One region of the Kineococcus sp. NPDC059986 genome, then DNA from elsewhere that is predicted to be linked to it. Evidence: riboswitches for the same ligand, from Rfam matches in the RefSeq annotation. Region 1 holds a riboswitch; each other region holds the start of a gene.
What was found. A riboswitch is a leader RNA that binds a small molecule or an ion and turns the genes downstream of it on or off. The one in region 1 is predicted to bind S-adenosylmethionine.
Positions count from the first base shown of each region.

Region 1 (3,230 bases):
CGAGCTGCTCGCCGCGGGGTTCAGGGACGTCGTCCAGGTCGACGGCGGGTTCCCGGCGTGGAAGGCCGCCGGGCTCGCCACCGAGGAACCCGCGCAGGCCGGATGAGAACCACCACGGACGACCCCGTCTCGGCGGGCGTGCCCACGCTGACCGTCCGGTCGGCACGCCCCGACGAGCTCGACGCGGTCGGAGAGCTGACGGTGAGCGGGTTCTCGGTGGGCCCGTACCCGCCCGACGCCGGACGGGCGGCGCTCCTGCGTGACGCGGCAGGCCGGGCGCGGACCGCCGACGTCCGCGTCGCCGTCGAGGCCGACGGTGAGGGCGGGAACTGCTGGGCACCGCGACCCTGGCTGCCGGAGGCACCGAGCACGCCCGCTTCGCCGAACCCGACGAACTGGAGTTCCGCCTGCTGGCCGTCGCCCCCGCCGCCCGCCGCCGCGGGCTGGGCGCGCTGCTGCTCGAGGACGCCGTCGCGCAAGCGCGGGCCCGGGGGTTCGCCCGCGTGGTGCTGGACACCGGTGCCCGCAACGAGACCGCCCAACGGCTCTACCACCGGTCGGGTTTCACCCGCCTGCCCGAACGCGAGCACCGCCTGGGCCGCGGGGGTTCCCGGCTCGCCGTCTTCGGCCGGGACGTGGAGCCCGCTCCGGGGCTGCTGGTGCGGTTGGTCCGTCCCGAGGAGTTCGAGGCCGTCTGCCGGCTGGGCCTGGACGCCTACGCCGCCGACGGCGATCTCCCCGACGACGACGCCGGGCAGATCGCCGACGCCGCGACGCGGGCCCGCGAGGCGGAGCTGTGGGTGGCCGTCGACGCCGTCTCCGGCGAACTGCTCGGCACCATGACGCTCCCGCGTCCCGGGCGAGTCCTGAGCTCCCTGACGCTCGACGGCGAGCTCGACCTGCAGCTGCTGGCGACCGCGGTCCCCGCCCGTGGTCGCGGCGTCGGGACAGCGCTGGCCCGGCACGCCGTCGACGTGGCACGTCGGCGCGGACTGCAGCGGGTCGTCCTGAACTCCGGGCCGAGGACGACTGCGGCGCACTCCCTCTGCGCCACCCTCGGGTTCGCGCGACTGCCCGGACGGGAAACCCGCGTCGTCGCCGGTGGCACCCTGCTCGCCCTCGGTGTCGACGTCGTCCCAGTCCTCCACGGGCGCAACGCATCCCCGCGGACGACTCACTGATCTCCGGGCGTCCCGGACCCCCCGCCGCCCCGTCGCGCCGACGGGACGTCGTGGGGTGCTTGGAGAAACCCGACCCCGTGGGCTACCGTTGCACTGTCCATCCAGAGCGACCGAGAGACCTGGCTCGTCGACGTCGCAGCAACCCCCCGAACCATCGGGCGAGGGTGCTTCCGCCAGGACCGATGGGAGTCGCGAGATGAGTTCCTGCACCGCACCCGGGAGCCTGCTGGTCCGCCGGCGCCACGTCGACCTGGGTCGGCTGAGCTCGGCGGTCTGCGCGGGGGTCTGACCCCCGTCCGTCGCGGCCCCGCCCGCGGACGTCCCCTGCGCCGTTGCCGGCGCGGACCTCCGGAGCACCCCTGTGTCACGTCCCACCTCCTCCCTGCCCCGCACCCGTTCACTGGGAATCGTCGGCGCAGGGCCTCGAACTCTCGTCCTCCTGCAGCGTCTCGGTGCCCAGCACACCGCGACCGGTGACGGGTCCGTCCTCGACGTGCACGTGGTGGACCCGTACGACTCCGGCGCCGGCCGGGTGTGGCGCGAGGCCCAGGACCCGTTGCTGTGGATGAACTCGCGGGCCGCGGACATCAGCGTCCTGCCCGACGAGTCCGTCACCGGCCTCGCCGAACCCGTGCTGCGCGGGCCGTCGCTGGCCGGCTGGGTCCAGGAGAACCGCGCCGCCCTCGTGGTGGACGCGGACGCCACCGGCGACGACCTCCTGCGCGAAGAACTGCTGCGCCACGAGCCCGGGTCCTTCACCTCGCGTCGCCTCGCCAGCGGGTACTTCGCCGACGCGTGGGCCCGCACGCTCGCGCAGCTGCCCGCCGGGGTGCGGGTCCACCGGCACGCCCGGACCGTCCTGGACCTGACGGACGACCCCCTCGACGGCCGGCAGGTGCTGCACCTGGCCGGGCAGGAGGAGACCCTGAGGGTCGACGCGGTGCTGCTCGTGCAGGGGCACCTCGACGTCCGGCCCGGCCCCCGCGAACGACGCATCGCGACGTTCGCCCGCGCCCACGGCCTGGCCTACGTCCGCCCGGGCTACACCAGCGAGCAGGACCTCGACGTGCTGCGGCCGGGGTCGGACGTGGTCGTGGTCGGCATGGGTCTGGCCTTCGTCGACCTCGTGGTACGCCTCACCGAGGGCCGCGGCGGGCGGTTCACCGAAGGCCCGGACGGGTCGCTGGACTACCACCCCAGCGGGCGGGAACCCCGGCTGCACGCCGGCTCGCGACGCGGGGTGCCGTACCGCTCGAAGATCGGCTACGAGACCCCGCGGGACCTCGGACTGCCGCGCTACTACTCGTCGCAGACCGTCTCGGACCTGCACGGCGACGCCCCGCTCGACCTGCGGGCGGACCTCTGGCCGCTCATCGCCAAGGAACTGGCCGGGGCCCACTACCGCGAACTGTTCCGCAGCCACCCGGACCGCACCACGCTGGCGGCCACCGAGTTCGACGCCCGGTTCTCCCGCGCGGCCTGGGGTTCGGCCGAGGTCGACGACCTCGTCGAACGCGCCGTCCCCGACCCCGCCGACCGCTTCGACCCCGCCGAGCTGGACCGCCCCCTGGACGGGTGGTGGGGAACCTCGGGCGAGGAGGTCCACGAGCGCGTCCTGCAGCACCTCGAGGACGACCGGACCCGGCGGGCCGACGCGCGCCACTCCCCCGACGCCGCGGCCGTGGCGGCCCTGCTGTCCGCCTACGTCGTCACCGCCGGCCTGCACGCGGCCGGGCGGCTCAACGCCCGGTCCGCGGCCCTCGACGTCGACGGCTGGTGGCACGGCTTCTTCAGCTACGTCGCCAGTGGGCCGCCGCCGCACCGGTTGCGGCAGCTGGCCGCCCTCGCCCGCGCCGGTCTGCTGCGCTTCCTCGGGGCCGGGCTGAACGTCGTCGCCGATCCCGAGACGGGCTCGTTCACCGCGACGTCCGACAGCGGCCCCCACGAGGTGCGGGCGCAGGGGCTCGTCGAGGCTCGGCTGCCCGTCCCGGACCTGGAGTGGACCTCCGACGTGCTGCTGACGCGGTTGCGCGAACGGGGCGACGTCCG
Region 1 covers NZ_JBFBND010000010.1:107,930-111,159, reverse strand. The annotation lists gene AB0637_RS10125 (rhodanese-like domain-containing protein) at 1-106, shown strand, start outside; gene AB0637_RS10120 (GNAT family N-acetyltransferase) at 330-1,181, shown strand; SAM riboswitch class I at 1,276-1,370, shown strand; gene AB0637_RS10115 (putative leader peptide) at 1,378-1,470, shown strand; gene AB0637_RS10110 (FAD/NAD(P)-binding protein) at 1,543-3,230, shown strand, end outside.

Region 2 (3,230 bases), on a different contig from region 1:
AGTCCACGCTCAGGCCTCCTCGTCCGTGTGGACGCCGGCCGCGGCCAGCTCCCGCAGGGCGGCGTCGACCGCCCCCTCCCGGGGTGCGGTCAGTTCGTAGGTCAGGGAACCGACCCGGCGTTCGCGGATCTCCGAGACCCCGCCGTAGACCAGTTCGGCGGTGACCTCCTCCTGCCGGAACGCCGAGTCGACGCGTTGCTGCAGTCCCGGTTCGTCGGTGATGCGGACGCTCACGAGTCGGCCCGGGTGGTGCGCGCGCAAGCGCGCGACCGTGTCCGCCGAGGGCCGGTCGTGCGTCGCGCTGCGCACGAAGCGCTGCGCCGCAGGGGTCTGGGGGTCGGAGAACACGTCGTAGACGTTCCCGACCTCCACCACCCGCCCCTGCTCCATCACGGCGACGCGGTCGGCGATCTGCCGGACGGCCTCCATCTCGTGGGTGATGACGACGATGGTGACGCCGAGTTCGGTGTTGACGCGTCGCAGGAGCGAGAGCACCTCGGTCGTCGTCTCGGGGTCCAGCGCGCTCGTCGCCTCGTCGCACAGCAGGAGCGGCGGGTTGGTGGCGAGCGCGCGGGCGATGCCGACGCGCTGCTTCTGACCGCCGGACAGCTGTTCTGGGTAGGCGTGCGCGCGGTCGAGCAGGCCGACGAAGTCGAGCAGTTCGGCGGTGCGCCGGTCCCGTTCGGCCTTCGCGACGCCCGCCACCTTCAGCGGGTAGGCGACGTTCCCGGCGACCGTCCGGGACCGGAACAGGTTGAACTGCTGGAAGATCATCCCGATGCGGGAGCGGGCCTGGCGCAGTTCCCCTTCCGACAACGTCGTGAGGTCCTGGCCGGCGACGCGGACGCTGCCCGCGGTCGGCTTCTCGAGCGCGTTGACGAGCCGGACGAGGGTGGACTTCCCTGCGCCGGAGTACCCGATGACCGCGAGGACCTCGCCCTCGGCCACGTCGAGGGACACGCCGTCGACCGCCGTGACGGACGCGCCGCCACGACGGTCGAAGGTCTTGCTGACGTCCGTCAGCGAGATGAGCGTGTTCACTTGCCCGCGGCGGCCTTCGCGTCGGCCTCGACCTCGGTGAGTTCCTTCTGCAGGTCCGCCGCGGAGGTGTCCTGGACGACCGCGCCCGGGTTCTCCTGCAGGAACACCTCCTGCACGGCCGGGTCGTGCCACAGCGCCGCCAGGTCGAGGTAGGTCTTGTTCCCGGTGTCGGCCTTGCGAGACGCGAAGATGTTGACGTAGGGCGCCGCAGCTGGGTCGCTCGGGTCGTCCTTGACGATGATGTCGCTCGTCGGCAGCTTCGCCTTGGTGGCGTAGTTGTTGTTGACGATCGCGGCGGCCACGGAACCGGACTGCAGGGCCGAGGCGGTCTGGTCCGCGGCGACGGTCGTCACCTTCACCTTCGCCGACTCGATGTCGTTCACCTTGGAGAAGGCGGTGCCGCCGTCCTTCAGCGTCACCAGACCGGCGCTCTGCAGGACGAGCAGGCCGCGGGCCTCGTTGATCGCGTCGTTGGGGATGGCGACCTGGGCGTCGGCGGGCAGTTCGGCGGCGGACTTCGCCGTGAGCGAGTACAGCGGCAGGGGGTACACGGCCGTCGCTCCGACGGGCTGCAGGTCGTCGCCGGAGGTCGCGTTGTAGTTCGCGAGGTACTGGATGTGCTGGAACTGGTTGAGGTCCAGCTGGTCCTGCGACAACGCCGGGTTCGGCTGCGTGTAGTCGGAGAAGTTCACCAGTTCGACGTCGACGTTCAGCTTCGACTTCGCGAGCTCCCTGTACGTCGACCAGTACTTCAGCGAGGCGTCGGCGACACCGATCTTCACGGTCTTGGCGGGGGTGCCACCGCCGGCCGCGGTGGTCGCGGTGTCGTCACGGGTGCCCAGGACGACGGCGACGACCACGACGATCACGACGATCACGGCGGCGACCAGGCCGATGAGGAGACCACGGCGCCGGGGCTTGTCGGGCAGGACGGGGGCGTTGGACACGCGATCACTCCGGGAGTCGTTCGGCGGGCGCGCGGAGTTCAGCACTGCCGTGATCGACGGGTCCGGTCGTCCGCGCTTGCCGGACGGGATCGTCCGGCCAGGTCTTCACCTGGGGCACCCCGCCGCGGGGGAGGGTTGCCGGACAGCGAGCCAGGGCTTGACGCTGTCACTCATGACCTGGTGAAACCCTAGCACCGGTTCCGGAGTGGTCGGGGCGAGCTCCTCTCCGGCGGCCCGTCAGCTGCGCGACGGCGGGGGGACGACCACGTGGGGGAGCACGACGGCCTGTGCGGCGACGGTCCGGCCGTCGGTCGTGGTGAGCGACGGGCTGCCGTGCAGGACGTACCCGTCGGCGAGGGCGGCGCTCACCTTCTCGCAGAACGAGCGGTCGTCCGGGCCGGTCAGCAGGCGGTAGCTCAGCTTCTCCTCGCTCACTCCGGCAGGGTAGCCCGGACCCGCTCGAGGGCGTCCTCGACGGCCAGCAGACCCAGGGCGGCGTCGGCCAGGGCGTCCCCGCGCTTCTTCGGCGAACCCGGCGACCAGCGCTTCTCGTCGTACTCGTTCGCCGTGCGGCGCAACGCCTCCACCCCGACCCGGCGCTCCGCGACCAACCGGTCGTGGAGTTCGGCGGGGGAGGGCGCCGGGGGACGCAGCGACTCGCCGTCACCCCCGCGCAGCTGCACCAGCACGTCGTGGTCCAGGCCGTCCTGCGCCGTCCAGAACCGGACCGGACGGTCCACGACGTGGTTCCACACGGGTGCCTGGTCCGAGCGGAACCACAGGACGACGGGTTTCGTCTCCAGCCCGGACGCGGCCAGCCAGTGGCCCGCCGCCGGCGGCAGCGTGCCCGCGGCGCTGTCCTCCTCGGCCGCGTTCGTCACGAGTGCGACCTGCACCCCGTCGGCCTCGGGCAGGTCGTCGCGGCGCGGGCCGAGCAGGTCGCCGAAGACCCACGCCTCGGCCACCCGCAGGCGCACGATCCCCTCGGGTTGGCGCTGCATGTGCGCGCAACGGTCGGCGACGTCCTCGAGGGTCTTCAGGGCCGTGGTCCACTTCACGCGGCCCAGTGTGCTGGACCGGTCGGGGGGCGGGCAGGTTGCGGGTCGTACCACCTCCGGGCCTAAGCTTCCCCGGTGGATTCGACCGAGCTCAGGGCCCTGCAGAAGCCGTTGAAGGACTCCTACCGGGAGGATCCGGCCAAGGCGCTGGTGCCGGCCAAGGCCGTCGCCGTGCTCGACGGGC
Region 2 covers NZ_JBFBND010000018.1:69,747-72,976, forward strand. The annotation lists gene AB0637_RS14820 (methionine ABC transporter ATP-binding protein) at 10-1,041, opposite strand; gene AB0637_RS14825 (MetQ/NlpA family ABC transporter substrate-binding protein) at 1,038-1,988, opposite strand; SAM riboswitch class IV at 2,056-2,166, opposite strand; partial or broken gene AB0637_RS14830 (DUF1737 domain-containing protein) at 2,259-2,423, opposite strand; gene AB0637_RS14835 (hypothetical protein) at 2,420-3,046, opposite strand; gene AB0637_RS14840 (OsmC family protein) at 3,122-3,230, shown strand, end outside.
Region 2: linked by a shared signal. The riboswitch ahead of AB0637_RS14825 (MetQ/NlpA family ABC transporter substrate-binding protein) and the one ahead of AB0637_RS10115 (putative leader peptide) in region 1 are both predicted to bind S-adenosylmethionine.

Region 3 (3,230 bases), on a different contig from region 1:
ACCGCGTCGGCGACCTCAAGCACCAGGTCGACGAACTGCGCTCGCAGGCCGAACGCCTCCAGCGCGAAGGCGACCTGGGTGCCGCCAGCGAGATCCTCTACGGCCGGATCCCGGCGCTGGAGGCCGAACTCGCGCAGGCGCAGGCCGCCGAGCAGGACGTGGCGGCGTCCGCGCCCATGGTCGCCGACGAGGTCGGACCCGACGACATCGCCGAGGTCATCGCGGGCTGGACGGGGATCCCCGCCGGCCGGCTGCTGGAGGGCGAGACCGAGAAGCTGCTGCGCATGGAGGAGTTCCTCGGTGCCCGCCTCATCGGCCAGAGCGCCGCGGTGCAAGCCGTCTCGGACGCCGTGCGGCGCTCGCGGGCCGGGGTGAACGACCCCGACCGGCCGACCGGGTCGTTCCTGTTCCTCGGTCCGACCGGGGTCGGGAAGACGGAACTGGCCAAGGCCCTGGCCGACTTCCTCTTCGACGACGAACGCGCCATGGTCCGCATCGACATGAGCGAGTACTCCGAGAAGCACGCCGTCGCGCGGCTCGTCGGTGCGCCTCCGGGGTACGTCGGGTACGAGGAGGGCGGTCAGCTCACCGAGGCCGTCCGACGGCGGCCGTACTCGGTCGTGCTGCTCGACGAGGTCGAGAAGGCGCACCCGGAGGTGTTCGACATCCTCCTGCAGGTGCTCGACGACGGTCGCCTCACCGACGGTCAGGGCCGCACCGTGGACTTCCGCAACGTCATCCTCGTGCTGACCTCGAACCTCGGGTCGCAGTACCTCGTCGACCCGGACCTGTCGCGGGCGACCAAGCACGACGCCGTCATGTCGGCCGTCCGGGCGAACTTCAAGCCGGAGTTCCTCAACCGGCTCGACGACGTGGTGGTGTTCGACCCGCTGTCGACGCAGGAACTGTCGCGCATCGTCGAACTGCAGGTGCAGAAGATGGCCGACCGCCTCGCCGACCGCCGACTGGTCCTCGACGTGAGCGACGCGGCGAAGGACTGGCTCGCCATCTCCGGCTACGACCCCGCCTACGGGGCCCGGCCGCTGCGCCGCCTCGTGCAGCGCGAGATCGGCGACCGCCTCGCCCGGGCGATCCTGTCCGGGGAGGTCCGGGACGGGGACACCGTCGAGGTGGACGTCGCGCGCGGCAGCTTCGACCTCGACGACCCGGCGTCGAGCTCGTCCGGGCTCGTCGTGCGGCGGGCGGAGAACGCCGTCTCGATCTGAGACGCCGTCGGGCAGGTGGGGACGGGGCTCCCCGGTGACGACCACCGTCACCGGGGAGCCCCGTCCCGTTCCCGGGGAACGTCTCTCGGCGGTTGACACGACGCGTGTCCTCCGGGCACGGTGATCCCGAACACCATCCAGAGCGGCTGAGAGACCTGGCTCGACGACGCCGCAGCAACCCCCCTGCCCTGCAGGGTGCGGGTGCTCCCGCCAGGGACGATGGAGGGCACGGAATGACGCAGGACCGCACCACCGAGCAGTTCTCCCGGCTGCACCGGCGTCGGCACGTCGACCTCGGTCGGTGTGCGTCGTCGCGCTGTCGCTGCGCGCGCTGAGTCCCCGAACCCCTTCCCGCACGCCCAGCCGAACCCCGCCGTCCCGCCGTGGGCGGCACCGCCCTGCCCTGGAGGCCCCCGTGAGCACCACGTCCACCGCCGTCCCCGCCGACACGACCGACGCGAAGTTCGCCGGCTACGCCGACCCGTCCCGCCTCGTCAGCACCGACTGGCTCGCCGAGAACCTCGGCCGGGAGGGGATCGTCGTCGTCGAGAGCGACGAGGACGTCCTGCTGTGGAGCACCGGCCACATCCCCGGGTCGGTGACCGTCGACTGGCACACCGAGCTGAACGACCCCGTGACCCGGGACTACGTGGACGGAAAGGGGTTCGCCGAGCTGCTGTCCCGCAAGGGGATTCGCCGGGACGACACGGTCGTCTTCTACGGTGACAAGAACAACTGGTGGGCGGCCTACGCCCTGTGGGTCTTCACGTTGTTCGGTCACGAGGACGTCCGCCTGCTCGACGGTGGCCGGGCGAAGTGGATCGCCGAGGGTCGCGGGACGACGACGGACGCCCCCGAACCCGAGCGCACCGACCACCCCGTCGTGGAACGCGACGACACCACCGTTCGTGCCTTCGCGGCGGACGTCCGCGAGCACCGGGGTGGGCTCGTCGACGTGCGGTCGCCGCAGGAGTACTCCGGGGAGCGCACCCACATGCCCGACTACCCGCAGGAGGGCACCCTGCGCGGCGGTCACATCGCCGGCGCCGCCAACGTCCCCTGGGCGAAGGCCGCGAACGAGGACGGGACCTTCAAGGACCGGGCCGCCCTCGAGGCGATCTACCTCGAGGGCGCGGGCCTGAACGCGCAGCAGCCCACCATCTCCTACTGCCGCATCGGGGAACGGTCGAGCCACACCTGGTTCGTGCTGACCCACCTGCTCGGTCTGCCCGACGTCCGGAACTACGACGGCAGCTGGACCGAGTGGGGCAACGCGGTCCGCGCGCCCATCGTCGTCGGCACCGACCCCGGCCCGCGCTGACCTCCGGCCCTGGACCGGGACCGCCCGGCGGTCTGTGGGGTCATCCTATCTACGGAAGAGTAGATAAGATGACCTCGTCCGGGGACCCGGACGGCTCGGTGCCGCGGAGACGCGGCGGTGGGCACCACGCGACGAGGGGTGAGCCCGATGGACCGGATCCTGTTCGGGGCGGCGTACTACGACGAGTACCTGCCCACCGACCGCACCGCGACCGACATGGCGCTGATGCGCGACGCGCACTTCACCGTCATCCGCATCGCGGAGTCGACGTGGAGCACCCTGGAACCCCGGCCGGGCGTCTTCGACTTCACCCACGTCGACCGGGCCCTCGACGCGGCCGAGGCCTTCGGCCTGCAGGTCGTCGTCGGCACCCCGACGTACGCGGTGCCGGCGTGGCTCGTGGCGACGTACCCCGAGGTCCTCGCCGTCACCGACGCGACCGACACCCCCCGGTACGGCGCGCGGCAGATCATGGACATCACGGCCCCGGCCTTCCGCCTGCACTCCGAGCGCGTCATCCGCGCCCTGGCCGAGCGGACCGCGGGTCGGCAGCACGTCATCGGCTTCCAGGTCGACAACGAGACGAAGTACTACGGCGCGGCCTCGCGGTCCGTCCAGCGCGGGTTCGTGCGACACCTGCGCGAGCAGTTCGGCGACGACCTCGACGCGCTCAACCGGGCCTA
Region 3 covers NZ_JBFBND010000039.1:23,678-26,907, reverse strand. The annotation lists gene clpB (ATP-dependent chaperone ClpB) at 1-1,226, shown strand, start outside; SAM riboswitch class I at 1,357-1,452, shown strand; gene AB0637_RS21255 (sulfurtransferase) at 1,642-2,547, shown strand; gene AB0637_RS21250 (beta-galactosidase) at 2,695-3,230, shown strand, end outside.
Region 3: linked by a shared signal. The riboswitch ahead of AB0637_RS21255 (sulfurtransferase) and the one ahead of AB0637_RS10115 (putative leader peptide) in region 1 are both predicted to bind S-adenosylmethionine.